4 regions of the Actinoallomurus sp. CA-142502 genome follow, and region 2 is predicted to be linked to each of the others. Evidence: riboswitches for the same ligand, from Rfam matches in the RefSeq annotation. Region 2 holds a riboswitch; each other region holds the start of a gene.
The links. Region 2 has a riboswitch for cyclic di-AMP ahead of ACQEV1_RS35665 (C40 family peptidase). Riboswitches for the same ligand answer to the same signal wherever they lie in the genome.
Positions count from the first base shown of each region.

Region 1 (7,163 bases), 2.5 Mb from region 2:
TGGGCCTGTCGGCCCGGTGGATCCAGTAGCGCCCGTGGGACCGGTTTGCCCTGTCGGGCCTGTAGGACCGGTAACGCCGCTGGGCCCTGTCGGCCCTGTCGGGCCGGTAGGTCCGGTAGCGCCGGTGGGGCCAGTAGCGCCGGTGGGGCCAGTAGCGCCGGTGGGGCCAGTTGGTCCTGTGGGTCCGGTAGCGCCGGTAGCGCCGGTGGCGCCCGTAGCGCCGGTAGCACCGGTGGGAGCAGTTGGGCCCGTAGGGCCGGTTGGTCCAGTAGCGCCAGTTGGTCCGGTGGCGCCCTCATCGCCTTGCGAGCCCTGCGGCCCTCGCAAGCCTTCTACGGCTACTGAGGGAAGATTGTCATCTCCATCTTCTGCGTCACCGTCGTCATCGTCATCGATGGCATCGAAGCAGTGAAGACTCCCAAAGAGCCCACGGTGGCAGTAGGTGGGTAGTGAGCTCAACGTGTACCCGGCGGGCGAGTTCGCAGACATCTTGTGCTCTGCATGAGTCGACACCGGGGAGGACGTCACTACTGCGAGTCCGCCGACCGCCGTGGTCGCCGCGAAAGCCAGCGAAAGTACCTTGGCGAGCGCGTTCGCGGGCCGTTGTTTCTTATATCGTGCCAATTTGTGCACCTGCATATGAGTCGAAATCGGGATTTCCTGCCTTGCCGCACGACCGCGGCGCAATGCGTATACCCGTCCATCGACACGTGAACTACATAATCTAGTTCACAATCAATTAATGCGCGGTGTTGGTGGCGGTGTGGGTTCGCCCCTCTGGGGTGGATTGTCGGATCAGTGATAGCCGTCGTGTCGAGCAGCGGTAAGAGGTCACTTGGTCCAGGACGCGAGTTGCTTGTGCGATCGCACTTTCCACAGTGCGCCCTCGTCCCCGTCCGCGGTGACCAGTGTGGCGCCGTCGCGGCTGAAGGCCAGCGTCTTCGGCGTGTCGATGCGCCGCAGCGTCGTGGCCTTCTTCCCGCCGGGGAGCTTCCAGATATCGACGGTGTCCTCGCCGGCGCTCGGGTCGTAGGAGGGAACGGCGAGACTTTTGCCGTCCGGGCTGAAGGCCATACCGGACGGCATGTGTGAGGCGTCCAACTCGGCGGTCATCCGGTGAGAGGCGATGTTCCACAACTGCAGGCTGTCGTCTTCTGAGTCGGGGAACGCGAGAGTCTTGCCGTCGGGGCTGAACGCCACTTCGTCAGCCGTTTCGGCGGGCCATGAGGCGCGCCGCTTGTGCTTCTTGACGTCCCAGACGAGCATGCCGCCCATATTGCCGTCGTAGTAGCCGCAGGCGACGTCTTGCCCGCTCGAACTCACCGCCATGGAGATACAGACGGTGGTGTCGCCGCCGAGGGGGATGGCACTGGAGGCGTACTTCCCCGTACCGACAGTCCAGACGCCGATGCGGCCACCCGAGCCCAGCGCGGTGAGGGTCCGGCCGTCCGGACTGAACCCCAACGCGCCGATCGCATCGTGGAGCTGGGCGAACTTGCGCCTCTTGTGAGTGCTGACGGTCCAGAGGTCCACACCCTCGTCACTGCTCGCGGCGACGGTCCGGCCGTCCGGGCTGAAGGTCAGCGCGGTGACCCCCTCGCCGGACCGAGGCGTCTTCCAGGAGCGCCTCAGCTTGTGGGTGGCGGTGTCGTACAACCGCACGACCCCGGAGTCCCCGCTGAACGCGACGAGGTCCCCGTCCGGGCTGAGCGCCGTCACGGCGAAATCCTCGTCGGGCGGCACGTCGTCCGGCGGCTGGCTCGGTGTGGGTTGCGGGAAGTCGGATGGCAGACCGTCCAGTGGGTCGGACGGCACCGCGGAGGGAGCGGCCGCGGGCGAGCCGGTCGAGCCGGCGTGGGTGCCGAGATACAGCACGGTGACGCCCAGGATCACGAGCACCGCGATGCCCGCGACTCGTCCGGGCTTGACGGTCGGCGGCGATGGACGGCCGGTACGGGCCGGAGCGGTCCGGGGACCCGGGCTCGGCGGATGGAGCGGCCGTGCGGCTCTCCGTACGGGGTCGGCCGCGCTCGGGCGGGCCGGGACGCTGCTCTTCGGCGGCGACGGCGCAGCCGGCTTCTCGGTGGCGGCGGGCACGATGGCCGGTCTTTCGGCGGCGGCCATGTCCGTCGCGCCGCCGGGTTCCCCGCGCAGGATCTCCGCGAGCTGTTCGGCGGCCTGTTCCGCGCTCGGGCGCCGTTCCGGGTCCCGGCGCAGCAGTGCCGTGATCAGTGGTGCGAGGGGGCCCGCGCGTACGGGCGCCGGCGGGTCCTGGGTGAGCAGGGTGAGCAGGACGGTGGCGTAGTCCGGGCCTTCGTACGGTGGTCTGCCCTCGGTCGCGTTGAAGAGCGTGGCGCCGAGGGCCCACAGGTCGGCGGTGGGGCTGGCGGCGGCGTTCTCGGCCTGCTCGGGGGCCATGAACGCCGGGGTGCCGGTGACGTCTCCGGCCTCTTCGGCGCGCTCACCGACCCGTTGGGCGACGCCGAAGTCGGTGATGACGATCCGTCGTTCGCTGATCAGGATGTTGGCGGGCTTGAGGTCACGGTGGACGACGCCGGCGGCGTGCGCCTCCCGCAGCGCCTCCAGCGTCGCCGCCCCGATCTCGGCGACGCGCCGGTACGGCAGCCGTACCTCCTCCTTGAGGATGTCGGCGAGTGGACGACCATGGAGGAGTTCCATGACGATGATCGGGACGCCGTCGTCGTCGATGACGTCGTGGATCGTGATGATCCCGGGATGGTTCAGCCGGGCGGTGGCACGCGCCTCCTGCAGCGCGAGCGCGCTGAGCTCGGCCCGTTCGTCATCGTCGAGGTCGGGCGACAGGGTGACCTCTTTGATGGCGACCTCACGGCCGAGCATCTCGTCATGACCGCGCCAGACCGTGCCCATGCCGCCCTGGCCGATCACCTCGACCAGGCGGTACCGCCCGTTGACCAGCTGGTGCCCATCGTCCGGCGTAATCCCGTCCACGATTGGTTCCGATGAGAACGGGCCGCCCGTGGTTCCCGTACCGGCGGCCTTCCGCGGCGGCGTTACGGGCGGCCGGCGCCGACGAAGTGTGAGACCCAGTAGGAGTTCGACATGCTGGCGTACTGGACGTCCGTGCCGGTGTGCGGGGCGTGGATGAACCTACCGCCGCCGACGTATATCCCTTCGTGGCCAAGGCTGTCGAAGAAGACCAGGTCACCGGGTTGCAGATTCGACTTGGCGACGTGGCGGATGGCGTTGTACTGGTCGGGGACGACGCGGGGGAGACTGACGCCGGCAGCGCGCCAGGCCATCATCGTCAGCCCGGAACAGTCGTAGCCGTTCGGGCCCGTACCGCCGAAGACATAGGGCTTCCCGAGTTGGGCTTTGGCATAATTCACGGCTTTGCCGGCCTGTCCGGAGGCGGACGTGGTGGCGCCGCCGCTCGAACCGCCACGCGTGCTTCCGCTGGAGCTGTTGGTCTTGGCCAACAGCGCTTTCTGCTTCGCGATCGCCTTCTCGACCACGGCTTTCTTCTTCTTCAACGCGGTCGCGGTCGTGGTGATGCTCTGCAGCGTCGAACGGGCTTCTTCCTGGCCCCGCTGGAGGCGTTGGGCGGATGCCAGGAGCGCGGTCATCGCCTGGTTCTGGTTGCGCGAGAGCTCGGCGAAGGTCGACATGTCCTGCAGTGCCGCGTCAGGGTCCTTGGAGGCGGCGAACGTGGTGCTGTCGAGGGTGCCGTTCTTGTACGCGGCGACGGCCATCTGCGCCACCCGTACGCGCAGGTTCTGATACTGAGGTTTTTCCATTTTCAGCTGCTTATTGATCACGGCAAGATGCTTCTTGGCCGCGGCCAACTGGGTCTCGGCCTTGTCGTACTGGTTGGCGAGTTCGTCCACCTGGCTGTTGAGCTTGTCCAGTTTCTTCTTCGCGGTGGCCGCTGACGACCCGCCGGTCGCGTTCGCGCCGCTCGCGGGAAGAAGGAGGGCGGCGCTCACCATCAACGCCGTGATACCTCCCAGGCGGCCGGAACGTGTTAGCCGCGAATATGAAGATGGCACGTACGAACTCCTCTCCTGACGCCTACCGGGTTAGCTGTCGGGTTCGGGCGGGAGATGCCCTACCGAGCGCCGGGCGCTGCGGATTCACCCCGTACTACGTGGGTCCCCGGTTCCCTGAGCTGCAGGGATTCGGCCGACGGTCGTGTTTCTGATGGGGAGTCTGGGACCGTCGAGTCCTGTGGAGTGTAGGGGGTCAAACGGTGCAAATCTACCGAATCGTGATCAAAGGTACGCTTCGTGTATGGCTGATCGCGGCGCGCAGAACTTCGCGATGAGCCTCAACGTCGGCATCGAGGGTCGTATGGCCGACCGGGTCGGCCGCCACGAGGTACGCGTGGACGAGGGGCTCTGGCGGCGCCGGTGAACTCCCGCCGGCCGGCCTTCAGGCGCGGCATGACGGTGGTACCGGCGGCCGGTGCGAGAGCCGGCCGCCGGTACTTGTCACGTCAGACGACGGCTACGTCCGGTACCGGAAGAGGATCCGGCCGCGGGTCAGGTCGTACGGGCTGAGTTCCACGAGCACCCGGTCGTACGGCAGGATCCTGATGTGGTTCCTCCGTATCTTTCCGCTGATGTGGGCGAGCACTTCGTGCCCGTTCTCCAGCTCCACCGTGAAGGTGGCATCGCGTAGACACGTGATGACGGTGCCCTCGACTTCGATTCCTTTTGTTGTTCTGGCCATGTTCTCGCCCTTCTCGGTGACGGTGAGGTAGGAGGCGAGGCGTCAGCGGAGAACCAATTCCAGGTTGCTGTTGACGCGCCGGGCGCCGATGCCCTCGAACAGCGCCATGGCAGCCTCGTTGGATTCATTGACTTCGGCCGATGCCGTCTCGACCCCGGAGTGGTGCAGCGCGCCCAGCACGTGGGCCAGCAGTGATCGGGCGATACCGCGGCGGCGCTGGTCGGATCGGACCGCGAGCAGCCCGATCCGCGGCTGCAAGGCCACCCGTCCCGTGACCCGGACCAGTCCCACGTATCGATCGGCCTGTACCGCGACGGCGTACTTCGACGGGTCCAGCGGCAGCGGAGTCCCGTCCGGCCGGACCGGTACTTCGACCGGCATCGACGCCCAGCCGACGGTGGCGTCGACTTCGGCGCGGATCGCGTCGTACACCTCGCGCAGCGGGTCCTCCCGCGCCGCGCCGACGGGCACCGTCGTCACGCCCTCCGGCGAGAGCACCGAGCCGAGCCCCGTGACCCGCGGATCGGTGGGGAGGACGTACTCCCATTCGCGGCGTCGGGTCGTGAAGCCGGCTCGCTGCCAGCAGGACGTCAGGTCGACGTCAGGCTCGTCGACCACCGTGTACAGCGGCCTCGGCAGGTCCGCCAGCATGGCATCGGTGAGCCGGTCGAAGACCGCGTCGTGCCACGCGTCGATACTGAGGAAGATCCGCCCGTCGGGCCGGTGTGAAGTGTCTCCGCGGCCGACCACCCGGTCGTCCTCCACCGCGTGCCATTGTCGCTCCGCGACCCGCGCGATCACGATTTCGTGCATAGGTTGTCGCCTTTCGGGAGTGCCCTGTTATCGAGGCGCTCCCGGCGATCCCTCTGTCGATCACCCGACCGTGACGGCGAAGGGGAGCACCCACTTCGATACAGCGTTCATGGGTCTCACCTCCTCGCGTGACGTCACGGTGCCGCGCACGCTATCAACCGAACGCCATCCGGCCCAACCTGTTTTTTCGGTATCCGGAGCCGGAACATTCGTCCAAGACACCAGGGCGGTTCGCCTGTGATGCTCGCAGTCCCCACCTGACAGCGCGGCAGGAGACGATCCCATGGCAGAGCAGCCTTCCGGCGCCGCGAACGCCGGTTACCGGTTCGTTCAGCCTGACGATGGTGAGGTGCACGTCGTGGAGAACGGCAGGCCGGGCGCGCCCGCCCTGCTTCTGCTCTCCAACGCGGCGGCCCCTCCGGCCTGCTGGGACCCGGTGGTTCCCCTGCTGGCGGACGCGCACCGTGTCATCCGTGTCGACCTGCTACGTCACGAGAGGGGAGCAAGCCCGCTCGGCGGCTACGACGTCGCCGCTCAGGCACGTCGGGTCGCCGCCGCGCTGGACGGGCACGGCGTGGGCCGGGTGACGGTGGTCGGGCATTCCTCCGGTTGTACGGTCGCCACGGCCCTGGCCGAGCAACGGCCCGACGCGGTCGCCGCCCTGGCGCTCATCGACATGGGCCCCGGTCTCGACGCCAAGGTCCCTGAACGACTGCTCGTCCGGCTGCTGCTGACCCGGTTTCCCGGGCGGTTGCTGTGGAGCCTGCGTACCGAGGCGACCATCCGGAAGGCCGCCCGCACCGGGTTCACGCGTCCCGTGGACCTTCCCGACGCCTGGATCGAGCATGTGCGGGGGATGACACACCGGGACTTCGTGGGGGCGATGCGTGCCCCCTTGGCCTACCTCGGGCAGCGGAGCCTGCCCGATCGGCTCACCGGATTGGGCCTACCGGTGCTGGTCGTCTTCGGCACCGAGGACCAGCGGTGGCGTTCCTCGTCGGCCGCCGACTACCGCGTCGTGCCCGGCGCCCGCGTCGAGCTGCTGCCGGGCGTGGGACACACCCCGATGATGGAAGATCCCCGAACGACCGGCCGATTGCTGCTGGAATTCGCCGCGGCCGCCGAGCGGCCCGGCTGAGAGCGCCGTCGTCGCCGGACCGGAGCTTGAGGCGACTCGTAAAATCACGGTGTGCGATCCGCCGAGGTGCCTGCGTGGGACATCGCGGTCCCGTCGCGGTCGGGCCGGCCGGCGGGGGTCACCATGGCGGGCTTCAGCGGTCGAGAGGATGACCTCGTCGAGGTCGGGATCGTCCCCCGCCCGGCCGTCATGGTGATGTTCAACCTCGGCGACGTACCACTCGTCGTCGACTACGGCAGTGGTGAGCAGCATCGAGAGCGCGTCGTCGCCGGACTGGCGCCCAGCGGCGCGCGAGGGCGGGGGCCGGCCGGGAGCTTCGAGTGCCTTGAGGTGCGGTTGTCGCCGGTGGCCGCGCACGCGATCCTGGGCGCCTCTTCGGAGCTGGGCGGGGCAGTGATCACCCTTGACGACCTCTGGGGACGCGACGCCGTACGGATCGAAGAGCGACTGCGCGCCGCCGGAACGTGGGCCGACCGGTTCGCGATCGTGGAGACCGCGTTGG
Region 1 is NZ_JBNJMY010000001.1:10,110,873-10,118,035, reverse strand. It holds gene ACQEV1_RS47320 (WD40 repeat domain-containing serine/threonine protein kinase) at 832-2,970, opposite strand; gene ACQEV1_RS47315 (NlpC/P60 family protein) at 3,033-3,968, opposite strand; cyclic di-AMP (ydaO/yuaA leader) riboswitch at 4,034-4,173, opposite strand; gene ACQEV1_RS47310 (hypothetical protein) at 4,270-4,392, shown strand; gene infA (translation initiation factor IF-1) at 4,486-4,710, opposite strand; gene ACQEV1_RS47300 (GNAT family N-acetyltransferase) at 4,753-5,523, opposite strand; gene ACQEV1_RS47295 (alpha/beta fold hydrolase) at 5,807-6,661, shown strand; gene ACQEV1_RS47290 (AraC family transcriptional regulator) at 6,713-7,163, shown strand, end outside.
Region 1: it holds a riboswitch for cyclic di-AMP, as region 2 does, so the genes downstream of both, ACQEV1_RS47315 (NlpC/P60 family protein) here and ACQEV1_RS35665 (C40 family peptidase) in region 2, are expected to answer to the same signal.

Region 2 (7,163 bases):
TGGACAGGTACTCCGAGTGCGCGGCGGCGAGCTTCGCGGTGGCCGGGGTCGTCACCGCCGTGGCCGAGCCGTCCGCGCCCCGCGCGATGGTGGGGAACGACGCCTTGTTCTTCCAGGCGGAGGTGGCGAGCTTGTACGTTCCGCCGGTCTTGGCGAAGACGAGGAACTCCTCACCGTCGCCGTTGCTGGGCTTCGCGTCGACCGCGAACCAGTCGGCGTCGCGCGGGAGGTAGAACCGGGCCGAGTGGTAGGTGAACGGTTTGATCTTCGAGTCCAGCCCGGCGCGGGTGACCTTGTAGTCGGCCAGGTCGCCCTTGAGCATGGCCCCGGTCTCGATCGTGGACAACGTCGCGGCCGACAGGTGGGCGTTGGCCTGGTTGTTGACCTTCTGGTACTTGGCGAAGATCGCCCGTGCCTGCGTCTCGGTCAGCGCGCTCGCGGCCGGTGTCGTCCCCGACGCGGAGGGGCTCGGTGACGTCCCGCCGCCACCGCCGCCGTTGCCGCATCCCGCGGCGAGCATCCCAAGGGCCATGAGTCCGGCGACCGTCCGTGAGCGCACTTGATCTTCTCCGAGCTTCGGGGGACGAGAGCGCCCCGGCGCCGGACGTACCGGGCCGGGGCGTCACTCCGAGGCGAGGCGTGGAGCACCTCAGCTGTTGTGGATCATCAGCCTAGAGGGCTGCTCCTCCCGGTCGCCGCCTGGGTTGTCGGAAAGGCCCCTTTCGCGGAGACGCGAGCGCGCGGCGACGGAGTCTCCCGCGCCGCGCGCTCGCCGTGCGGCCTCAGATCTTGCGGATCACCACGATGGGCGTCTGCTCGTCCTCGTTGCCGGCCGGGTTGTCCGACAGGACCTTCTCCACCCACTTGCGGTCGACGCCCGCCGAGGCGCCGACGACCCACGCGCCCGTCAGGTTGTTGGCGTCGACGACGCAGACGTGGCAGCCGAGGGCCGCGGCGAGCTCCTCCGACAGCTTGTCGGGACGGCCGGGGCCGAAGAGCAGGTGGTGGTCGTGCGGTGGCAGGGCGGCGGCCACATCGTCAATCATCGCGGCGCCCGGCCCGGCGACGCGGTAGAACCAGCCGCGCTTGCCGACGAGCTTGCCGGCCGCGCCCGCGGCGGCGCCGAGCAGCACCTTCGCGCGCCCGGCCTCCATGATCGCGCCCTGCATGCCGGCCGGGCTGTGCAGCGGCCCGATCTTGCCGACGAACTTGCTGAGCTGCTTGGCCATGCCCTCCGGCGTGATCATCTCCAGCGGGATCATCCGGCCCTGACCGGCCGAGGCGGGGCTCTCGGACAGCGCGAGGATGTCGTCGGGACGCAGCTGGCCGGCGGTGGCCTCCTGGATCACCGGGAGGATGCCGGAGCGCAGCGTGATCATCCTGGTCTTGATGGGGATGCGGCGGGCGCCGACGGTCCGCTCGTCGACCGGCGCCACCGTCGGCGGCTTGGCCGGGGCCGTCTCGCCGAAGTGCTGGTGCAGCATCTCCCTGATCTGCATGTTGCCCGCGTAGATGGACGCGCCGCGCTGGAGGACATCGCGGGCGCCCGCGGGGTCGCCCGCCTCGAGCCGCAGGTGGGCCAGCAGGGTGTAGTCCGACGCGTAGACCAGGTAGTCGGGCGCCAGGGCGATCAGGTCGGTCTGGTACTTCAGGGCGCGGGGCTTGTCGCCCCGGTCCACCGCCCACTTCGACAGGCGCTTGAGCGCGTGCCGGCGCAGCTGGGAGTCGTTCACGACCGACTCCAGGAGCGCCTCGGCCTCGTCGAGGCGGCCGCCGTCCTTGAGGATGTCGGCCAGCGTCAGGGCGTACCAGGGGATGGTCGGGTACTTCTCGCGCGCCGAGCGGACGATGTCCGCGGCGCGGTTGTAGTCGCCCCGCCACTTGTAGACCTCGGCGAGCGCGGCCGTGGCGAACCGGGTGTCGCCGCCCGCCGCGATGGCCGCGTTGGCGATCTGCTCGCTCTTCCGGTCGTCGCGCTCGTTGGTGAGGACGAGCCACGACAGCAGCGACAGCCCGTCACCTTCGAGATCGGCCCGCTTCGACTCCAGGAGCTGCTGGGCCTCTTCCGGCTTACGGAGCCAGATGTCGTAGGCGCGGCTGGTGGTGCTCATTTGTCAGAACCTCATGCGTCGTCGGCTGTCTGCGGGAAGTCGGCCCATCATCGCAGACGCGGGCCGCGCCCGTGATGAAGGCGATCAACTGTGGTCCGGCCCCGAACCGGACCGGCCGGCGGAAACTACGGCCACAACATGTGGGTTTCCCACGGGCCGCGGCGGCCGGAGCGTTCGTACCGCAGCCGGGTGTGCACGCGGTCCTTGTCGGCCTGCCAGAACTCGATCTGGACGGGAACGAGGGTGTAGAGCGTCCACTCCGGGCTGACCAGAGCGGGGTCCGCCTCGATCCGGGCCAGCGCCGTGCGGAAGGCCTGGTCGCGGTCGTCAAGGCTCTCCAGGTGGCCGCTCTGGCGGCCCAGCAGCGCCTCGGCGCGGGCGGAGGGCGCACGGGCCAGCAGGTCGGCGGCGCTCTGCTCGGGAGAGGCGGGCTCCACGGCGCCCCGTACGCGTACCTGGCGGCCTTGCAGAGGCCAGTAGAAGGTGAGCGCCGCCCGGGGCACGTCCGCCAGGTGACGGCCCTTGGGACTGTCGGCGTGCACCGCGAACCGCCAGCCGCCGGCGTCCACGTTCTTGAGGATGAGGACCCGGGCGTCCGGGCCGCCCCGTCACTGCCGCCCATCGTGCCCCCTGCGCCGTCGGTGTCCCCGGCCGTCCATCCGCCTCGACCCTACTGAGGGGCCGCGACCGCGGCCTGGAGAACGTCCGCGTCTCCCCATGCGTCTCCCAAGGTCGGGCAAGGGCGTCGCGTCGGGGGTGGTCGGCTGCCCGGGCATGGCGTAATGGTCGATACCCTAGGTGCCCGTGGACCTCCTTGACTCCTGGCGCGATCTTCCTGCGGCCCAGCAGCCCGATTGGCCCGACCCCGCACAGGTGGGCGCCGTCGCCGACCAGCTCGCCAAGCTTCCGCCGCTCGTGTTCGCGGGCGAGTGCGACCAGCTCCGCGCACAGCTCGCCGCCGTGGCGCGCGGCGAGGCGTTCGTGCTGCAGGGCGGCGACTGCGCCGAGACGTTCTCCGGCGCCACCGCCGACGACGTGCGCAACAAGCTCAAGACCCTGCTCCAGATGTCGGTCGTCCTGACGTACGCCGCGAGCGTGCCGGTCGTCAAGATCGGCCGGATGGCGGGCCAGTTCGCCAAGCCGCGGTCGAAGCCGGTCGAGGTCCGCGAGGGCGTCGAGCTTCCCGCGTACCGCGGCGACATGGTCAACGGCTTCGGCTTCACCGCCGACGAGCGGACGCCGGACCCGGGCCGCCTGCTGCGGGCGTACCACGCCGCCGCGGTCACGCTGAACCTCTGCCGCGCCTTCACCCAGGGCGGGTACGCCGACCTGCGCCAGGTCCACGCGTGGAACCAGGACTTCGTGGCGGCCAGCCCGGCCGGGCGTCGCTACGAGCGGCTGGCGGGGGAGATCGACCGGGCGCTGGCGTTCATGCACGCCGCCGGCGCCGACCCGGAGGAGTTCCACCGCGTCCAGCTCTACTCCAGCCACGAGGCGCTGATCCTCGACTACGAGCGGGCGCTGACCCGCATCGACTCGCGCTCAGGCCTGCCGTACGACGTGTCCGGGCACTTCCTGTGGATCGGCGAGCGCACCCGGCAGCTCGACGGCGCGCACGTGGAGTTCATGCGGCACATCCGCAACCCGATCGGGGTCAAACTCGGCCCGACGACGTCCGCCGAGGACGCCCTGGCGCTCATCGACAAGCTCGACCCCGAACGCGAGCCGGGCCGCCTGACGTTCGTGATCCGCATGGGCGCCGGCCGCGTACGCGACGCGCTGCCGCCGCTGGTGGAGAAGGTCACCGCGAGCGGCGCGCAGGTCGCGTGGATCTGCGACCCGATGCACGGCAACACCTTCGAGGCCGAGAGCGGCTACAAGACCCGACGGCTCGACGACGTCATGGACGAGGTGGCGGGCTTCTTCGACGTCCACCGCGCGCTGGGCACCCACCCGGGCGGCGTCCACCTGGAGTTCACCGGCGACGACGTCACCGAGTGCGTGGGCGGCGGCCACGAGATCGTCGAGGACGACCTTCACCAGCGGTACGAGACCGCCTGCGACCCGCGGCTCAACCGCAGCCAGGCACTCGACCTGGCGTTCATGGTCGCGGAGATGTACCGCACGACGAAGTGAGGTCGGGGCCCCGAGCCCGGGGCCCCGTCACTCAGACGATGCGTACGGCCCCGGCGAACGGGCGGGTGGCCAGGTCGGCGACCCGCACGTGGTCGCCGGTGTGCGGCGCGTGGATGAACTTCCCGTCTCCGAGGTACATCCCCATGTGGTGGATGTCGGAGTAGAAGAACACCAGGTCACCGGGCTGCAGGTCGCTCCGTGAGACGTGGACGCCGGCGTTCCACTGGTCGCCGCCGTAGTGCGGCAGGTTGACCCCGACCTGCTTGTACGCCCACATGGTCAGCCCGGAGCAGTCGAACCCCTTTCCGGGCGTCGCGCCGCCCCAGACGTACGGGACGCCGAGCTGCGTCAGCGCCGCGCGTACGGCGCCGATCGCCTTGGTGGACCCGCCCGGGATCTCCGGCACGCTCTCGCCGTGCTCGGCGCGCTCGACGGCGTCCTTCAGCAGCGGACGGCGCAGCTTGTCGAGCGTCCGGCCGATGGTCGCCTTCTTCTGCGCGAGCTGCGCCTTGAGCAGCGTGGACCGCGAGGCCTGGTCACGGGCGTTCTGCCAGGCGCGCTCGGCGTTCTGGATCGCCTGGGTGAGCTGGCGGACCTGCGTGTCGTCCTGCTGGGTGAAGAAGTGCAGGGTCGCGGCCTGGTCCAGCAGTGCCTGCGGGTCCTTGGCGGAGAACAGCGCGGGTGCCTCGTCCGGCGCGCTGTTCATGTAGCGCAGCGCGGCCAGGCGGCCGACACGTTGCTGGATGCCCTTGAGGGCCTTGGTCTCACGTCGCGAGGTCGCCTTGGCGATCGCGCTGGCGCGCTGGGCCTGCCGCAGCCGGACCCGCAGCCCGTCGTACTGCTCGGTGAGCTGTTCGAGCTGGGTGTTGAGCTGGTCGGCCTGCTGCCGGAGCGCGTCGATGGCGGGTGCCGGCTTCGCCTCGGCCGCGGGTGACGGCAGGAGCAGTCCGGCGGTGAGAAGGATGCCGGCGACCACGGTGTGCTGGGTGCGGTGCGGCCTATGATGCGCTTTCGCGGTTCGCGAAGGCTCCATTCGGGTGCTCCTCTTTCTCCTGGGCCGCCTACCGGGTTAGCTGACGGGTTCGGGCAAGGAGAAGCCCTACCGGTTACGGATTCACCCCGGGACCGAGCGCGGTGGGAGAGCCCCCTGAAAGCGCTCCGCGAGTTGGGTCCCCGGCTCACCGGACGCGCTGGCTTGCGCGTGCGGCGACTCGGCGGTCCGGCCGGGAACCGGCCGGTGACACCGTGGGACACTAACGGACCGTGACGGGCCGGCCAACCGGAACATGCGGAGATGGTCCACCGTCTTCCAGGATGGTCACTGTGGGTGATGCCGCTCTGGCCCTTTCCGCCTAGGCGAGAGCGAAGTCCGGCTGCGGACGGTGCTGTATACGCCGACATCGCGGGAAACGCGTCGGCGGTCCGTGGCGGTGGCGTACGCCGTCAGGGGCCGTTCCGGCCGGTGCGGTGAACGCCTCTTTCCGGCCCGGAACCGATCGGATCCGCGTCGCGACCGCCGTTCACGCCGTCGGGGAACCCGCTCAGACGGTCCCGTACGTCGGTCATCGCGGTGATCTGTGGCGGACCCGCAGGACGGACCGTGCGTCTGGGTGCGCGCTCCTCGTGCGACGTCGATCCCGCCGTCGACGTGGATCACCGAGCCGGTCAGGCAGCCGGTCTCGGGGCGGGCGACGGCCGGATGATGGCGGCGTCGTTCACCAGGACGTCGATCCGCCCGAACACCTCGATGTCGGCGGCCACGATCCGGGCGGGCGCCTCGGCCGCGGCGACGCTGGACATTGACCTTGGGGGTCCCGGTCAAGCGGCGAGGTGAGGGGATGCCGGCGGCGGGTCCACCGCCCGGCCGGTCGTTCGGATCGACCGTCCGGCTCGCGCGGGACCGGATGAAAGCGGCACCGCCGGGCTGACCCGGAGAAACACCGAGGGCCCTCCCCACGGGCGGGGGAGGGCCGGCTCGGACTCAGACGTTGAGGGACTCGGCGGAGTCGGACTGGGAGACCGCGGAGTGGAGGGTGTTCCAGAACGCCAGCTCGACGTCCTCCTCCAGCTCGGTGATCTTGCCCCAGAACTCCTTGTCCTCGGCCAGTGCCGCGGCCTCCGCGGTCAGGGCCGGCATGACGGCCGTGCCGGCGTCGGCGGCGTCCAGGTCGGCCACGTTCATGTCGGCGGGCATCTCGACCGGCGTGCGGTGGTGCTTGCCGCGCTTGCGGACGCGGACGTTCGGGGCCGGCATCGGCATGCGGACCTTCGCCTTGCTCAGCGCCAACGCCACCGTGCCGAACACCACGACGCCCAGCAGCCCGGTGAGGGCGGCCTGCTGGTCGGCCAGCGGCGGCGCGGAGTCGTGCTGGGCCGTCGTCTGGGTCTCGTGCATGGGGGTGGCGGGCTGCTGGCCGATCTCCTTGGCGGCCGGCGGAGGCGCGGAGTGCTTCGGGACGTACTTCTGCTCAGCCGGGGCCGCCTTGACCTTCACCTTCGACGGGTAGCCGAAGCCGACGACCTGGCTGACGTCGCGGGTGGCGCGGCCCAGCTGGTCGTTGTGGTTGGCCTCGATCGTGTGCAGCGTGTGGCCGTGCACCGACTCGACGATGCCTACGTGCTCGATGTCGCCGATGCTCTTCCCGCCGTTCCACGAGAAGAAGACGATGGCACCCGGCTCGGGGTGGTGGCCCCACGCGTCGTGCTTCTTGAACCACTTCGCGTGATCCGGAGTGGAGGCGAACTCACCCGCGAAGTCTTCGACTCCGGCCTTGTCCGCCGCCCAGGCGAGGAACATGTCGCACCAGGCCGCGTCCTTGAAGACGGGGTCCTTGCCGACGTGCTTGCCGTACCAGTCGCCGAACTTGGTGTACCCGCTCGCCTTCTCGTGATAGCCGAGCTGGCCCTTGGCGACCT
Region 2 is NZ_JBNJMY010000001.1:7,608,586-7,615,748, reverse strand. It holds gene ACQEV1_RS35690 (hypothetical protein) at 1-559, opposite strand, end outside; gene ACQEV1_RS35685 (tetratricopeptide repeat protein) at 783-2,111, opposite strand; gene ACQEV1_RS35680 (pyridoxine 5'-phosphate oxidase C-terminal domain-containing protein) at 2,237-2,548, opposite strand; partial or broken gene ACQEV1_RS35675 (pyridoxamine 5'-phosphate oxidase family protein) at 2,540-2,704, opposite strand; gene ACQEV1_RS35670 (class II 3-deoxy-7-phosphoheptulonate synthase) at 2,916-4,247, shown strand; gene ACQEV1_RS35665 (C40 family peptidase) at 4,279-5,280, opposite strand; cyclic di-AMP (ydaO/yuaA leader) riboswitch at 5,292-5,453, opposite strand; gene ACQEV1_RS35660 (hypothetical protein) at 5,913-6,047, opposite strand; gene ACQEV1_RS35655 (CHAP domain-containing protein) at 6,229-7,163, opposite strand, start outside.

Region 3 (7,163 bases), 3.7 Mb from region 2:
AGTCCCTGGTCAACAGGCTCGGCGGGGGCAGCACCTCGTCCGGCGGCCATGGCGGCACCTACAACGGGCCGGCGTCCGGCCCCGCCCGCCTCGCTCTCGAGTACGCGTACCAGCAGAAGGGCGCCCCGTACAAGTACGGCGGCACCGGCCCGTACAACTCCGGCTACGACTGCTCCGGGCTCATGATGATGGCCTGGCGGCACGCCGGCGTCAGCCTTCCCCGCGTCGTGCCGGACCAGTACAACGCCACCCGCCGCGTGGCGCGCTCGGACCTCCAGCCCGGTGACCTGGTCTTCTTCGACAACCTGAACCACGTCGGGATGTACGTCGGCAACAACCAGTTCATCCACGCGCCGCACACGGGCACGGTCGTCCAAATCGAGAGCCTGAGCGGCTACTACAGCTCCAACTTCTACGGCGCCGGCCGTCCGTAAGGGGCTGACCACAGTGGAGATGAAGCGTTCAACCATGTCCAGAACCAGTCGTTGGATCGTCGGCACCGCCGGAGCGGCCGTTGTCGCCGGGCTCGTCCTGCCCGCCAGCCCCGCCCAGGCGAAGCCCACTCCCTCGCTGAGCGCCGCCAAGCAGCAGCTCGCCAAGCTCAACGACCAGGTGGACCAGCTGGCCAACCAGTACAACAAGGCCAAGGAGGACTGGAAGGCCGCGCAGAGCCACCTCAAGGCGCTCAAGTCCTCCGTCACGGTCGAGCAGGAGACGTTCAACCAGCTGCACACCCGGGTCGCCCAGCTCGCCGCCGCGGCGTACAAGGAGGGCGGCGCGGGAGGGGACATCCCGCAGTTCGTGTCGGCCAAGGACCCTGAGTCCGTGCTCGACCAGATGACGGCCTTCACCAAGGTCTCCAGCAATCGCGCGGCGGAGCTGAACCAGTTCCTGGCGTCCGCGCAGCGGCTGGAGCGGCAGAAGGCGCTGGCGGAGCAGGCGGCCGAGCAGCTCAAGCAGCAGAAGGACCAGGTCGACAAGCAGCGGTCGGCGGCCAACTCGGCCATCAGGAAGCAGCTGCGCCTGATCGACAAGCTGGGCGCCAACATCGACCCGGGCTCGTCCAAGGCCAACTGCTCGATCCTGGCGACCGGCCGCGCCGAGACGGTGCTGAGGTACGCCTGCGCGCAGCTCGGCAAGCCGTACGTCTTCGGTGGCGCCGGCCCGAACGTCTTCGACTGCTCGGGCCTGACGATGATGGCCTACAAGCAGATCGGCATCAACCTCAGCCACTACGTGCCGAACCAGTACAGCGCGAGCCGGCGCGTGGCGAAGGCCGACCTCCAGCCGGGAGACCTCGTCTTCTTCAGCAACAACGACCACATGGGCATGTACGTCGGCAACGGCAAGTTCATCCAGGCGCCGCACACCGGCGATGTGGTGAAGATCTCCAGCCTCAGTGACGCGTACTACAGCCAGGTGTACTACGGCGGCGGTCGCCTGCTCTGACCGACCCGAACCTCACAGGCCCTCTGGCGATGCCCAGAGGGCCTGTTTCGGTCGGGGCCAATTCACCTTAGGTAATTCCTCTCGTACGCTCTGGCGACAAATTTGCGCATTCATTGGTGCCTTGTTAGCGTGCGCCGAGTTATGCGATACGCCCCATGTGTCGCATGCGGCCATCACGAGGGAATTCGTCCTCCGCTTTGGATGTGTTGTGGAACACATTCCGCCGGGCGACTTTCCTCTCGGCTTTCCGGAATGCAGAGATAAGCGGCCGGCCACAGTGAGAACCGCCCGGTGAGAGGGCGCGTCCGGCGGCCGCGAGCGCCGAGTCCGCGGGCACGCGGAGCCGGGGACCCACATGCGCGCGAAGGCGCAGATCCCCAGGGGTGAGTCGGTGCGCCTGCGCCATCACAGCAGACCGTAGTGCGGCGAACGGGCCGTGGTGCGGCGTGGTGCGCCGGGCGGACCGTAGGGCGGCTTCTTCCAGCCCGAACCCGTCAGCTAACCCGGTAGGCGCACACGGAAGGAGAGAACCCTGTCTCGCACCCCCTCGACCGCTTCGCCGAAGCGCGTCCGCCTCGCCGGCGGAATGCTGGCCGCGGGCGCGGTCCTCGCGCCGACGGTCCTGACGGCCTCGACGGCGTCCGCCTCATCGGACGCCGTCACGACCGTCACTCCGGTCGCCAACCCGGTGACCACCCCGGTCGCCACCCCCACGGCGGCCACGAGCGCGACGACGAAGCAGACGTCTTGGAGCAAGCGACACAAGGTCGGGCTGAAGGCGGTCGCCGCAGCCCGTAAGCAGATCGGCAAGCCGTACCGCTACGGTGGCAGCGGCCCGAGCAGTTTCGACTGCTCCGGTCTGGTCCAGTACGTCTACCGCAAGGCCGGAGTACGGCTCCCGCGCACCGCGGACGCCCAGCACCAGCACATCAAGCGGCACGTGAAGTTCTCCGACCTCGCCACCGGAGACCTGGTGTACTTCTACGGCGACGGCCACACGGGCATCGTCTCGAAGGTCAAGGGCAAGAAGATCTACATGATCCACGCCGCCCACTCCGGCACGCGCATCAAGCAGGTGCTGCTCAACAGCTACTACCGGGCACACTTCAACGGTGCCACCCGACCGTACTGAACCTGACGCACCCGCCGTACGACGACCGCCGGCGCCCGTCCGCGAGGCCGGGCCCGGCGGTCGCTCAGTGACGGTGGGCGTCATCGGCGGGGCACCCGGTCGTGGCGACTAGGATCGCGCGCATGCCGGCCAAGGGGAACGCGGACTCGCGGGTGACCACCGCGTCGGCCATGTTCGCCGGGCTCGCCGGGTTGGCGATCGTGGCCAATCTCGCCGTCGCGGTCGGTTACCTCGCGTTCCACGACGGTGCGGGCCGGGCCGCCGCCGCGTCTTCCCGGCCGGTCGCCGGGGCGCTGTCCGCCCCCAGCGTCGCCACGGTGAACGCCCTGCTCCAGCGCCGCTCGCGGGCCGTTCTCGCCCGCGACCGTGCCGCGTTCCTCGCCACCGTCGACCCGTCGGGACAGGCGTTCCGCGCCGGGCAGCAGGTGCTCTTCGACAACCTGGCCAAGGTGCCTCTCTCCGCCTGGAGGGAGTCCCTGGCCGACACGCGTCCCGCCGTGGCGGCCGATGACGGCTGGACGGCCCGGCTCAGGCTCACCTACCGGCTGCGCGGCTTCGACCGCCGCGACCTCGTCTACACCGAATACCTGACCTTCGACCGGCGCCCGGGCACCGGCTGGATGGTCTCCGGCGACGGCGCGGCGCACGGCCTGCGCGACGACCCGCAGATCTGGAACAGCGGCGGCCTCACCGTGGTCCACGGACGCCGCAGCCTCGTGCTCGCCGAGGACGGAGCCGTGGCCGGCGAGCTCCCCGCCGCCCGTACCGCCGAGCTCCGCGACATCGCCGCCCGTCTCGACGAGGGAGTCGGCGCCGTCTCCGGCGTCGTCGGCGACCGGTGGGCCCGGCACGCCGTGGCGCTCGTCCCCGCCACCGAGCAGAAGGCCGAAGAGCTCGCGGGAGACGTGCGCAACCTCGGCGACATCGCCGCGCTGGCCGCGGTCACCGGGGACGAGGGCGGCCAGGGTACGGGAGAGGACCGCCTCGTCATCACCCCCACCGCGTTCGGCCGGCTCACCGCCCTGGGCCGGCGCGTCGTCCTGACCCACGAACTCGTGCACGTCGCCATGGGCGGGGCGCGCGACGGCAAGACGCCGATGTGGCTGATCGAAGGACTCGCCGACTACGTCGGCTACAAGAAGGCGGGCGTCCCGACCAGGGCGGCCGGCCGCGAACTGGCCGACCTCATCGCCACCGGCGGCGTCCCGGCCACCCTGCCGGGCGCCACGGAGTTCGCCGGCTCGGGCGACCGGCTCTCGGCGGCGTACGAGGAGGCGTGGCTCGCCTGCCGCATGGTCGCCGAACGCTACGGTGAGGACCGGCTCGTCCGGCTCTACCGTACGGCCGAGGCGGAGCCGGAGGACTCGGGCGACCCGCGCCTCCAGGACCGCGCGCTCCGCAGCGTCCTGGGCGTCGGCACCGACCGGTTCGTCGCCCTGTGGCGTGCGTACGTCCGCCGCGAGCTCGCGTGAGCGGCGGACGAGGCGGTCAGGTGAGGAGCACGGGGTGTGTGCACGTCGTACCGGCGAGGCAAGGCGGGTGAACTCGGGTGATCCGCGTCGTCGAGACAGTGCGCTCCGCCGCGTCCGTCCGCTGCGGACCGGCGTGAGTCGCGGATGAGGCAGTCAGGTGAGGAGCACGGGGTGAACGCACGTCGTACGGCCGGGACCGCGGTCGTGGCCGAGGCGGAGGAGGGGCCCGGTCCCGCGCCGGATCGGCGCGGGGCGGCGATCGCCGCCGTGGTCCTGTGCGCGCTGCTGGCGGTGGTGATCCTCGTGACGACTCCCTGGCATCCGCTGCCCGGCGCCGGCCGGCCGGCCGACCCGGCGCTCGACTTCACGCGCGCGCAGATCGGCCGCGGCGACGCCTTCAACAGGGCCCTCGACCCGCCCGCGTACGCCGGGCTCGCCGCCGGGCTCCTGGTCGTGCTCCTGCTCGGGCTGACACCCCTGGGCGCGCGGCTGCTCGGCCCGGTCACGCGGCCCCTGCGGCGGTGGCCGCTGCGGCTGGTCGGCGTCGCGGTGGTGCTCGCGGTGCTGACCCGGCTCGCCGGCCTGCCGTTCGACGTGTGGTCCCAGACCGTGCTGCGCCGGTACGGGCTGTCCACCGAGCACTGGGGCGGCTGGTTCACCGACCAGCTCACCTCGCTCGGCGTCACCCTCGTCATCTGGATCGTCGTGCTGCTCGGCGTGCACCTGCTGGTCCGCCGATTCCCGCGCCGCTGGTGGGCGGGGGCGGCCGCGGGCGGGTTCGTGCTCGTCGCGGCGGCGTCGTTCGGCTATCCGGTGCTGGTCGAGCCGCTGTTCAACTCGTTCCACTCGATGCCCGCCGGGCCGCTGCGCACCGACCTGCTCGCGATGGCGCGGCGGGACGGCGTGCCGGTCGGCGACGTGCTCGTCGCCGACGCCTCCAAACGGACCACCGAGCTGAACGCCTACGTCTCCGGCTTCGGCTCCACCCGCCGGATCGTCGTCTACGACACGCTGCTCACCAGCGAGCCGCGCGCGGAGATCGAGCTCATCGTCGCGCACGAGCTCGGCCACGCCAAGCGCGACGACGTGCTGCACGGCACCCTCGTCGGCGCGCTCGGGGCGGCGGCCGGAGTCTGCGTGCTCTTCCTCGTCCTGACCTCCCCGCGGCTGCTGCGGCGCGCCGGGGCCGACTCACCGGCCGACCCGCGGTCGGTGGCGCTGCTGCTCGCCGCGGTCACCGTGCTCCTGCAGGTCGCCGGTCCGGTGGAGAACCTCGTCAGCCGCCGCATCGAGGCCCGCGCCGACATGCACGCGCTCGATCTGACGCGTGACCCGGAGACGTACGTGCGGATGCAGCGCTCGCTCAGCGCCCGCAACCTCGACGACCTGTCGCCGAACGCACTGGAGTACTCGCTGTGGAACAGCCACCCGACCGGTCCGCAGCGGATCGCCATGGGCCGCGACTGGGCCCGGCTCCACCACGTGCCGGTGCCCGCGCCGCTCGTGAACGGCACTTCGCCGTGACCGCGCGGTGAGCGCGGCCACGGCGAAGAAGGATGCGACTACTCCATCACCGGCTCGGCCGGGGCCGCGCGGCCGCCGAGCGGCGAGCCGACCGGCAGGGACAGCTTGCCCGGCATGCCGTTGGTCACCCCGGCCGCCGAGGTGTACCAGGCGACGAGCGCGGTCAGGACACCGATCCACCCACCGAGCTTGACCGTGCCGGTGCTGTGGGACAGGTTGCCGATGAACAGGACGATCTCGGTGACCTCAAGGGTCAGGAACACGCCGAACACCGCCGCGTTGACCTGGGTGCTCCAGAGCAACATGTAGGTGTTGAAGATGGCGAAGGCGAGCAGGATCCAGCCGAGGTCGTTCTGGATGAGCGACTCGGCGTTCGCTCCGCCGGCCTTGACGGCCGTCGGGGCGACGAGCTGGACGTACAGGCCCAGCCCGATCCAGAAGCCGCCGTACGTGGAGAACGCGGTGGCACCGAAGACGTTGCGGTTGCGGAACTCCCACATGCCGGCGAGCAGCTGGACGAGCCCGCCGTAGGCGAAGGCGTAGCCCAGCCAGGCGTCGGTGCCGTCCGTCCAGCCGGCGTTCTTGGCCGACAGGAGGAATGTGGTGAGTGCGAAGGCGGCGAGGCCGAGCGGGCCGGGGTCCGCGATGGACGATGCCGCCGGCGCGGGGGTTGAGGGGGTCTCGGTCAAGGTGGCTCCTCCTATATCCGTGGAGAACTCCACCGCCGTGCCTCGTCAGGTCCGCAGCGATCTCTCGCAGGCCGGGCGGGGTGAGGGCGGCCACGTGTTGACACCTGTAAAGATTAACGCCCTGTTTCGTTCCGGTCACTGGGCCGGGACCGAAATGTGATCACGCTTGCGATGCTGACAAAGCCATGACCGAGCGGAGCGAGGGAATCGAAGACACGCTGTGGTGGTCACTCCCTCCGACGCAGGAGGACTCATGACGAAGACGCTTGTGGTGACCAACGACTTCCCGCCGCGGCCGGGCGGGATCCAGGCCTTCGTGCACAACCTCGCCGTACGGCGGCCGCCCGGTTCGGTCATCGTGTACGCGCCCGCGTGGAAGGGCGCGGCGGACTTCGACGCCGCCCAGCCCTTCCCGGTCGTGCGCCACCCCGGCCGGCTGATGTTGCCGCTTCCCACGGTCCTGCGCCGGGCCGCCGGCATCGTACGGGCCGAGGGCTGTGACTCGGTGGTGTTCGGGGCGGCGGCGCCGCTCGGCCTGCTGGCGCCCGCGCTGCGGCGCGCCGGCGCGGACCGGATCGTCGGCCTCACGCACGGCCACGAGGCGGGCTGGGCGTCGCTGCCGGGCGCCCGCGGCCTGCTGCGTCGCATCGGCGACGGCGTCGACGTTCTCACCTACCTGGGGGAGTACACCCGCGGACGGATCGCCCGCGGCCTGTCGCCGTCCGCGGCGGCGCGCATGCGGCGGCTCGCGCCGGGTGTGGACGAGACGGTGTTCCGCGCCGGCGCCGGCGGCGAGGAGATCCGCGCGCGGTACGGCCTGGGAGACCGGCCGGTCGTCGTCTGCGTCTCCCGCCTCGTGCCGCGCAAGGGCCAGGACACCCTGATCCGGGCGTGGCC
Region 3 is NZ_JBNJMY010000001.1:3,868,280-3,875,442, forward strand. It holds gene ACQEV1_RS18760 (NlpC/P60 family protein) at 1-434, shown strand, start outside; gene ACQEV1_RS18765 (NlpC/P60 family protein) at 469-1,449, shown strand; cyclic di-AMP (ydaO/yuaA leader) riboswitch at 1,759-1,977, shown strand; gene ACQEV1_RS18770 (C40 family peptidase) at 2,036-2,581, shown strand; gene ACQEV1_RS18775 (basic secretory protein-like protein) at 2,704-4,053, shown strand; gene ACQEV1_RS18780 (M48 family metallopeptidase) at 4,225-5,577, shown strand; gene ACQEV1_RS18785 (acetate uptake transporter) at 5,616-6,266, opposite strand; gene ACQEV1_RS18790 (glycosyltransferase family 4 protein) at 6,520-7,163, shown strand, end outside.
Region 3: it holds a riboswitch for cyclic di-AMP, as region 2 does, so the genes downstream of both, ACQEV1_RS18770 (C40 family peptidase) here and ACQEV1_RS35665 (C40 family peptidase) in region 2, are expected to answer to the same signal.

Region 4 (7,163 bases), 350 kb from region 2:
GCGGTTCATCGGCACCGGCGCGCTCAGCACCGCCGTCCCCGCCGCGCCGAAGGGAGGCGCGAGATGACGCTCACCTTCGAACGCCCGACCGCCGCGCTCGACCTCACCGACATCGTCGAGTCGGCCGCCGACGCCCTCGAGGAGGCGCCGGCCGAGGAGATCATTCGCTGGGCGATCGCGACCTTCGGCGACCGGATCTGCGTGACGTCCTCGATGAAGGACGCCGTGCTGGTGGACATCGCCGCCAAGATCCGGCCGGGCATCGACGTGCTGTTCGTCGACACCGGCTACCACTTCGCCGAGACGATCGGCACCCGCGACGCCGTCGAGGCCGTCTACCCGGTCAACGTGGTGAACGTCACCTCCTCGCGTACGGTCGCCGAGCAGGAGCGCGACCTGGGTCCCCGGCTCTACGGCCGGAACCCGGACCTGTGCTGCCACCTGCGCAAGGTCGAGCCGCTGAACCGCGCCCTGGAGCCGTACCTCGCGTGGATCACCGGGATCCGCCGGGAGGAGACCTCGCACCGGCGCGGGTCCCGGGTCGTGGAGTGGAACGCCTCGCGCGGGAAGGTCAAGGTCAACCCGCTCGCCCGGTGGACGCACGAGCAGCTCGGCGCCTACATCGAGAAGAACGGCATCCTCGTCAACCCGCTGCAGTACGACGGCTACCCCTCCATCGGGTGCGAGCCGTGCACGCAGCGGGTCGCACCCGGCGACGATCCGCGCAGCGGCCGGTGGGCCGGCACCGGAAAGTCCGAATGCGGCATCAACCTCTGATCACCTGCGCGCCTCCGCCGCCGCTGGTGGCGGTGGCGCACGGCAGCCGGGACCCGCGTGCGGCGGCGACGGTCGAGGACCTGCTCGATCTCGTACGCCGCCGGTCCGGGCTGCGGGTCGTGACGTCCTATCTTGACCACGCGCCCCCGACGCCCGGCCAGGCGCTCGGCGCGCTCGCCGGCGCCGGCACCGGCGCGGGCGAGGCCGTCGTTCTCCCCCTCCTGCTGACCGCCGCGTACCACAGCAAGACCGACATTCCCGGCGCGCTGACCGAGGTGCGCCGGGAGCACCCGCGGATGCGCCTGCGGTACGGCGCGACGCTCGGGCCGCACCCGCTGATGACCGCGGCCCTGGAGCGGAGGCTGGCCGAGGCGGGAGTGACGCCCGACCCGGACACGGCGCTCGTGCTGGCCGCCGCGGGGTCCAGCGACCCGTCGGCCAACGCGACGATCGGCCGGATGGCCCGCGGCTGGCGCGGCTGGCGGCGTGTCGTCCCCGCCTACGCCTCCGCCGCGCGCCCGACGCCGGCCGAGGCCGTACGAAGGCTGCTGAACGCCGGGGCCCCGCGGGTCGCGGTCGCCTCCTACTTCCTGGCCCCCGGCTACTTCGCCGACAAGGTCCGCGACGAGTCGCTCGCGGCGGGGGCGGTGGCGGTCTCGGGGGCGCTCGGCGCGGCGCCCGAGCTGGCCGAGATCATCGAGCAGCGTTACACCGAGATCATCACGCTGGGTGATCAAGCTGCTGTGGGCTGAAAACCCTTATTTCGCAAGGGTTCTGGGGGTTGACAGACCGCCGATGTGATCTTCTCGCAGGTCAGAGGCGGTGAGTGTCCATATTTCCCCTTTACGGCCCGAAATATGTTTGCTATGTTCGGTTGACCGGCGGCGCCCCCCATGCGCCGTCCGTAACATCCCCGCCGGCCAGGGCCTGCCCCCCAGCACCACGAAGTGCGGCACGCGACGACGCGTGAGATGGGCCCCCCTTCCAAGGCCGCGACGGTTCATAACCGCGCCGCTCTGCGCATCCCCTGCGATCCCCCCACATGGATCCGCCTCGATGCCGGTTCGGCGAACGCGCCGCATCCGCCGCGCAGCGACGGAGCCAGGCCCCTCGTGTCTCTCACAGGGCATGTGGCACGCCAACAGCGTGCCCACCGGGTGACTTCCCGCCCGAGCCCTCGGGGCCATCGGCAGGCGCCGGGAAGTGAAAGTGCACCGGACGAATGGACGACAAGATCCCCTAGACCTGAATGAAGTGGCCGCCCACGCGGCCGCCATCCCCCTGTTCTTCGAGCCGTCCGCTCAGAGACGGCTCCCGCTGAATCCGCACATCGCGGAACCGGGGACCCACCGCACCACTGGGGTGAATCGGCGCATCCCCTCGCGCCGTAGGGCAGCTTCCACGCCCGAACCCGTCAGCTAACCCGGTAAGCGGCATGGAAGCAAAGGAGTGCTCAACGTGTCAGGTCGACACAAGAAGTCATGCCGTCTGCTGCGTAACACCAGACTCGGCGGCTCCCTCGCCGCCGTCACCGCGGTCGGCGCGACCGCGATCAGCCTGATCGCGGCGGCCCCGGCCGGATCCTCCCAGAACGTCGACGCGGTCTCGGCCCAAGCGATGGCCGCCGTTCCCCACGGCACCGCCGCCTCCCCCAAGGAACCGCACACGCTGGCCCTGTCCGACAAGAGCGCCGGCAACGTCGCCGCCAAGAAGCGCGAGTGGCTGCCCACCGCGAGCGACGCGCTGAAGCTCGCCACCTCCCAGGTCGGCGTCAGCGAGGACTCCTCGGGCGGCGGCACCAAGTTCCAGAAGTGGTTCGTCTCCTCCCCGTGGGCCGAGCGCGGCGTCGAGCGCGACGGCGGCCAGGTCTCCGACTACGCCAACGCGAACTGGTGCGACATGTTCGTGTCCTGGATCGGCGCCCAGCTGGGCGTCAAGGGGATGGGCGCGGACGCGTTCACCCGTACCCACGCCCAGTGGTTCAAGGACCAGGGCCGCTGGGGCGAGGACGCCACGCCCGGCGCCGTCGTGTTCTTCTCCTGGAGCGGGAGCAAGTCGATCGACGACATCGACCACGTCGGCATGGTCATCAAGGACAACCACGACGGCACCATCCAGACCATCGAGGGCAACACCGACAACGCCGTGAAGATCCGCACGCGCGACAAGTCCACGGTCGTCGGCTACGGCTACCCCGAGTACGGCTCCAACGACGCCTGAGCCCTCCCCTCGCCCCGGCCGCACGGCCGGCCGGGGCGGCCCGCCCTGCACACCGTCCCCGTCTCCCCTGTGCTGAGAGGCCAACCCCCCATGTTCAGAATCAGCAACAAGTATCTGGATCGATTCACCAGCAAGACGTTCGCGTCGGTCGCGGCCGGCGTCGTCGTGGCGGGCGCGGGCGCGTCCGCCGCACTGGTCCACTCCACGTCCTCCCAGGCCGCCCGTACGAGCGCCGTGCAGGTGTCGCAGGGCGACTCCGGCCTCGTGGGGCCCGGAACGGAGGGCCACACGGCCAAGCTGCCCCGGCAGCTTCCCAGTGAGAAGGCCGACAAGAAGGCCGCCCTGCCGACCGGCGTCTCCACCGGCACGTCGTTCTGGGACGCGCAGACCGCGTCCGGCAAGCCGATGTCGTACCACACGATCGCCAGCCCGTACTGGCCGCTCGGCACCAAGGTGAAGATCACCGTCGGCAAGAAGAGCGCCGTCGGCGTGGTCGAGGACTTCGGCCCGGCCGAGTGGGCGGTCGCCCAGCACAGCCCGCCGGCCATCATCGACCTGTCCGAGGAGATGATGCAGTACTTCACCGGCACCCGGTCCAACTCGATCCCGATCAAGTTCCAGGTGCTGGAGATGGGTAACGGCCCCGTCTACCGCCACTCGGGCACCGGCTACGACATGGCGACCGGAGTGTCCGAGAAATAGCCCTCTTCCGCCCCCTTCCCCCCTGGGGGCGTTCGGGGCCCCTCCACCCGAGGGGCCCCGAACCTTTTTCGGCGTTACGCGGTTGCGCCTAAGAAGTGAACTAGGGTTCAATTCTTGTATGCCGTACCGCCGTACGCCCCGCGTCGAAGCGCGCCTGAGCGCCTCGCGTGAACGCATCCTGTCCGCCGCAGTGGCGATCGTCGCCGAGCACGGCTACGCGGGATGCTCGGTGGCCGCCGTGGCCCGTCGGGCCGGCGTCGCGACCGGCAGCGTCTACCGCCACTTCCCGGCAAAGGCCGACCTGGTCGCGGAGGTGTTCCGCACGACGAGCCGGCGCGAGGTCGACGCCGTGGCGCGGGCGGTGGCCCTGGAGAGCACCGCCGCCGAGGCGATCGCCGCCGTGGTAGAGACCTTCGCGGGCCGCGCGCTGCGGGGCCCGCGGATGGCGTACGCGCTGCTCGCCGAGCCCGCCGACCCGGCCGTCGACGGTGAGCGGCTGGTGTTCCGGCGCGCGTTCGCCGACGCCATCGGGGTGCTCATCACCCGGGGCATCGCCACCGGCGAGCTGCCCGATCAGGACGTCCAGGTGAGCGCGGCGGCACTCGTCGGGGCGATCGGCGACGCCCTCATCGGCCCGCTGGCGGCGCGCGCCGCCGTGACGGACGCCTCCGTCACCGCGCCGGTCCCGGACGTCTCCAGCGGCACGGCTCACCTCATCACCTTCGTCCAGCGCAGCATCGGAGCGGTCTCATGACGACGCATGACGTGTTCAACCAGGTCCCTCCGCTGACCGGCTACGACGTGGCCGACGACCCGGCGCTGCTGGACGGGCTGTTCCGCGAGGGCGGCGGCTGGGCGACCGAGGAGATCCACGAGCTCGGCCGGCTGGCCGGCGGCGAGGAGGCGCAGGAGTGGGGCCGGCTCGCCAATGAGTACCGCCCGGTGCTGCGCACCCACGACCGGTACGGCCACCGCGTCGACGAGGTGGAGTTCCACCCCGCCTGGCACGAGCTGATGAAGGTCGCGGTCGGGCACGGACTGCACGCCCGCGCGTGGACCGAGCGCGCCGGCGCGCACGTGGCCCGCGCCGCCAAGTTCTACGTGTGGCGGGTCGACGCCGGGCACGGCTGCCCGATCTCGATGACGTACGCCGCCGTGCCCGCGCTGCGCCAGGAGCCCGACCTCGCCCGCGAGTACGAACCGCTGCTGACCTCCGGCACGTACGACTTCGGCCTGCGCCCGCCGCTGACCAAGGCCGGCATCCTCGCCGGGATGTCGATGACGGAGAAGCAGGGCGGCTCGGACGTACGCGCCAACACGACCCGCGCGGTTCCGCAGGCCGACGGGACGTACCTGCTGACCGGGCACAAGTGGTTCACCAGCGCGCCGATGTGCGACGTCTTCCTCGTGCTCGCCCAGGCCCCGGAGGGCCTCACCTGCTTCCTGCTCCCCCGCGTCCTGCCCGACGGCACGCTCAACCCGATGCGCCTGCAGCGGCTGAAGGACAAGCTCGGCAACCGCTCGAACGCCTCGGCGGAGGTGGAGTACGAACGCGCCGTCGCCTGGCGCGTCGGCGAGGCGGGCCGTGGCGTCCGCACCATCATCGAGATGGTCAACATGACGCGGCTCGACTGCGTCATCGGCGCCGCCGCCGGAATGCGCCAGGGCCTGGTGCAGGCGGCGCACCACGTCACCCACCGGCAGGCGTTCGGCGCCGCCCTGATCGACCAGCCCCTGATGCGCAACGTCGTGGCCGACCTGGCCGTGGAGTCCGAGGCCGCGACGGTGCTGATGCTGCGGCTCGCGGGCGCGACCGACCGTGGCGAGACGGCGTTCAAGCGCCTCGCTCTGGCGGCCGGCAAGTACTGGGTGACCAAGCGCTGGCCCGCGCACAGCGCCGAGGCCCTGGAGTGCCTGGGCGGCAACGGCTACGTCGAGGAGTCGGGCATGCCCCGGCTGTTCCGTGAGTCCCCGCTCAATTCCGTGTGGGAGGGGTCGGGCAACGTCGCCGCGCTCGACGTGCTGCGGGCCATGCTGAAGGAACCCGAGACCGTGGAGGCGTACTTCGCCGAGGTCGGCGCGGCGACAGGAGCCGACCGGCGCCTGGACGAGGCCGTCACGCGGATCAAGAACGAACTGACCGACACCGCCACGGCCGAACTACGCGCCCGCCGGATCGTCGAACGCCTCGCCCTCGTACTCCAAGGAGCCCTGCTCGTCCGGCACGGCCACCCCGCCGTCGCCGACGCCTTCTGCGCCTCCCGCCTCGACCGGGACTGGGGCACCGCCTTCGGCACCCTCCCCCCGGGCCTGGACCTCGACGCCATCATCGCCCGCGCCACCCCGAAGGCCGGATAGCTCGACCGTCCAGCGCGCGCGGACGGCTGTATTCGCACCCGTGCGATCGCGCGCCCGCCGAAGCGGTCGCGGACCTCGTCGACCGTACCGTCGAGCGCCGCCGACGCGAAGTGGTCGAGCGGCAGGGAGAGCTGGACCGCCCGGTCGTCGTACAGGTCGCCCACGGCCACGCCGAGCAGGGTCAGCCCGCGGTCGGCGACGAGGTCGCCGGCCGCGGGCGAGCGCGTGCAGGTGGCGGCCGGAGGCGGGGCCCGGCATGGCGACCAGGAGGCTCCCCGGCAGGGCGGCCACGTCGCCGACCGTCGTGGATCCAGACTCGCGATCGCCGGCGGTCGGTCGTCTCGGCCGCACGCGATTCGCTGAGCCCTAGGGTCGCCTCACCGATCGACGGCTCCGGCCTTGACCGGCTCTCGTGGCGCTGCGTCTTTGCCCGTACTCGACCTCGACAGACGCCATTCGTCGGAAAAGCACTTGATCACAAGCGCAGACGCAGAGTTACTCACGGTTCTCCGTCCTTCCAGTACCGATCAACCGAAACTGTCCTTTACAGTTAATCGGCACCCGGCCACGGTCAAGACAATTAACATATTTTCGAAGCATCTCCGGTGAAGGGCCCGCCACGCCCGGCGAAAGGAAACCCTCCTGGATCGCACCCGCACCCGCACCCGCACCCGCACCTGACAGGCTTCCGGCCACTTCGTCCCCAGAAATCGCATCGAGAGGGATCGCGGGTGACGGCCTCCGCGACCGAGACTCGCCCATAAAGGATCAGATTGGGATAGAACACTACAACACATGTTTGATGTATTTGCGACACCTGTCATGCCGCCCGAGCCAGCGCAAAACCATCTCCCGCGAATGAGGGACGGACGCGTTTCAGCACTCGGGTGGCGTTGGCCGGCGGCATCGCCCTGGCCCTGTGGCCCAATGGTGTGGGGTGCTGATGCCGCTCGTGAACCAGCTCGCCCACGCGATCGCCAAGCGGTCGACGGTCGCGCCGGCCGGCGCGCCGTCAGGGGCGGACCAGTGAGCCTTTCCATCGGCCCGCGGCCGGTACCCGCCGCTGTCCGCGTGGCGGTCCTGCATCACGCCGGAAGCTCGGCGGT
Region 4 is NZ_JBNJMY010000001.1:7,961,131-7,968,293, forward strand. It holds gene ACQEV1_RS37225 (Insertion element protein) at 1-67, shown strand, start outside; gene ACQEV1_RS37230 (phosphoadenylyl-sulfate reductase) at 64-777, shown strand; gene ACQEV1_RS37235 (sirohydrochlorin chelatase) at 759-1,529, shown strand; cyclic di-AMP (ydaO/yuaA leader) riboswitch at 2,083-2,225, shown strand; gene ACQEV1_RS37240 (CHAP domain-containing protein) at 2,236-2,997, shown strand; gene ACQEV1_RS37245 (hypothetical protein) at 3,088-3,699, shown strand; gene ACQEV1_RS37250 (TetR/AcrR family transcriptional regulator) at 3,818-4,453, shown strand; gene ACQEV1_RS37255 (acyl-CoA dehydrogenase family protein) at 4,450-6,057, shown strand.
Region 4: it holds a riboswitch for cyclic di-AMP, as region 2 does, so the genes downstream of both, ACQEV1_RS37240 (CHAP domain-containing protein) here and ACQEV1_RS35665 (C40 family peptidase) in region 2, are expected to answer to the same signal.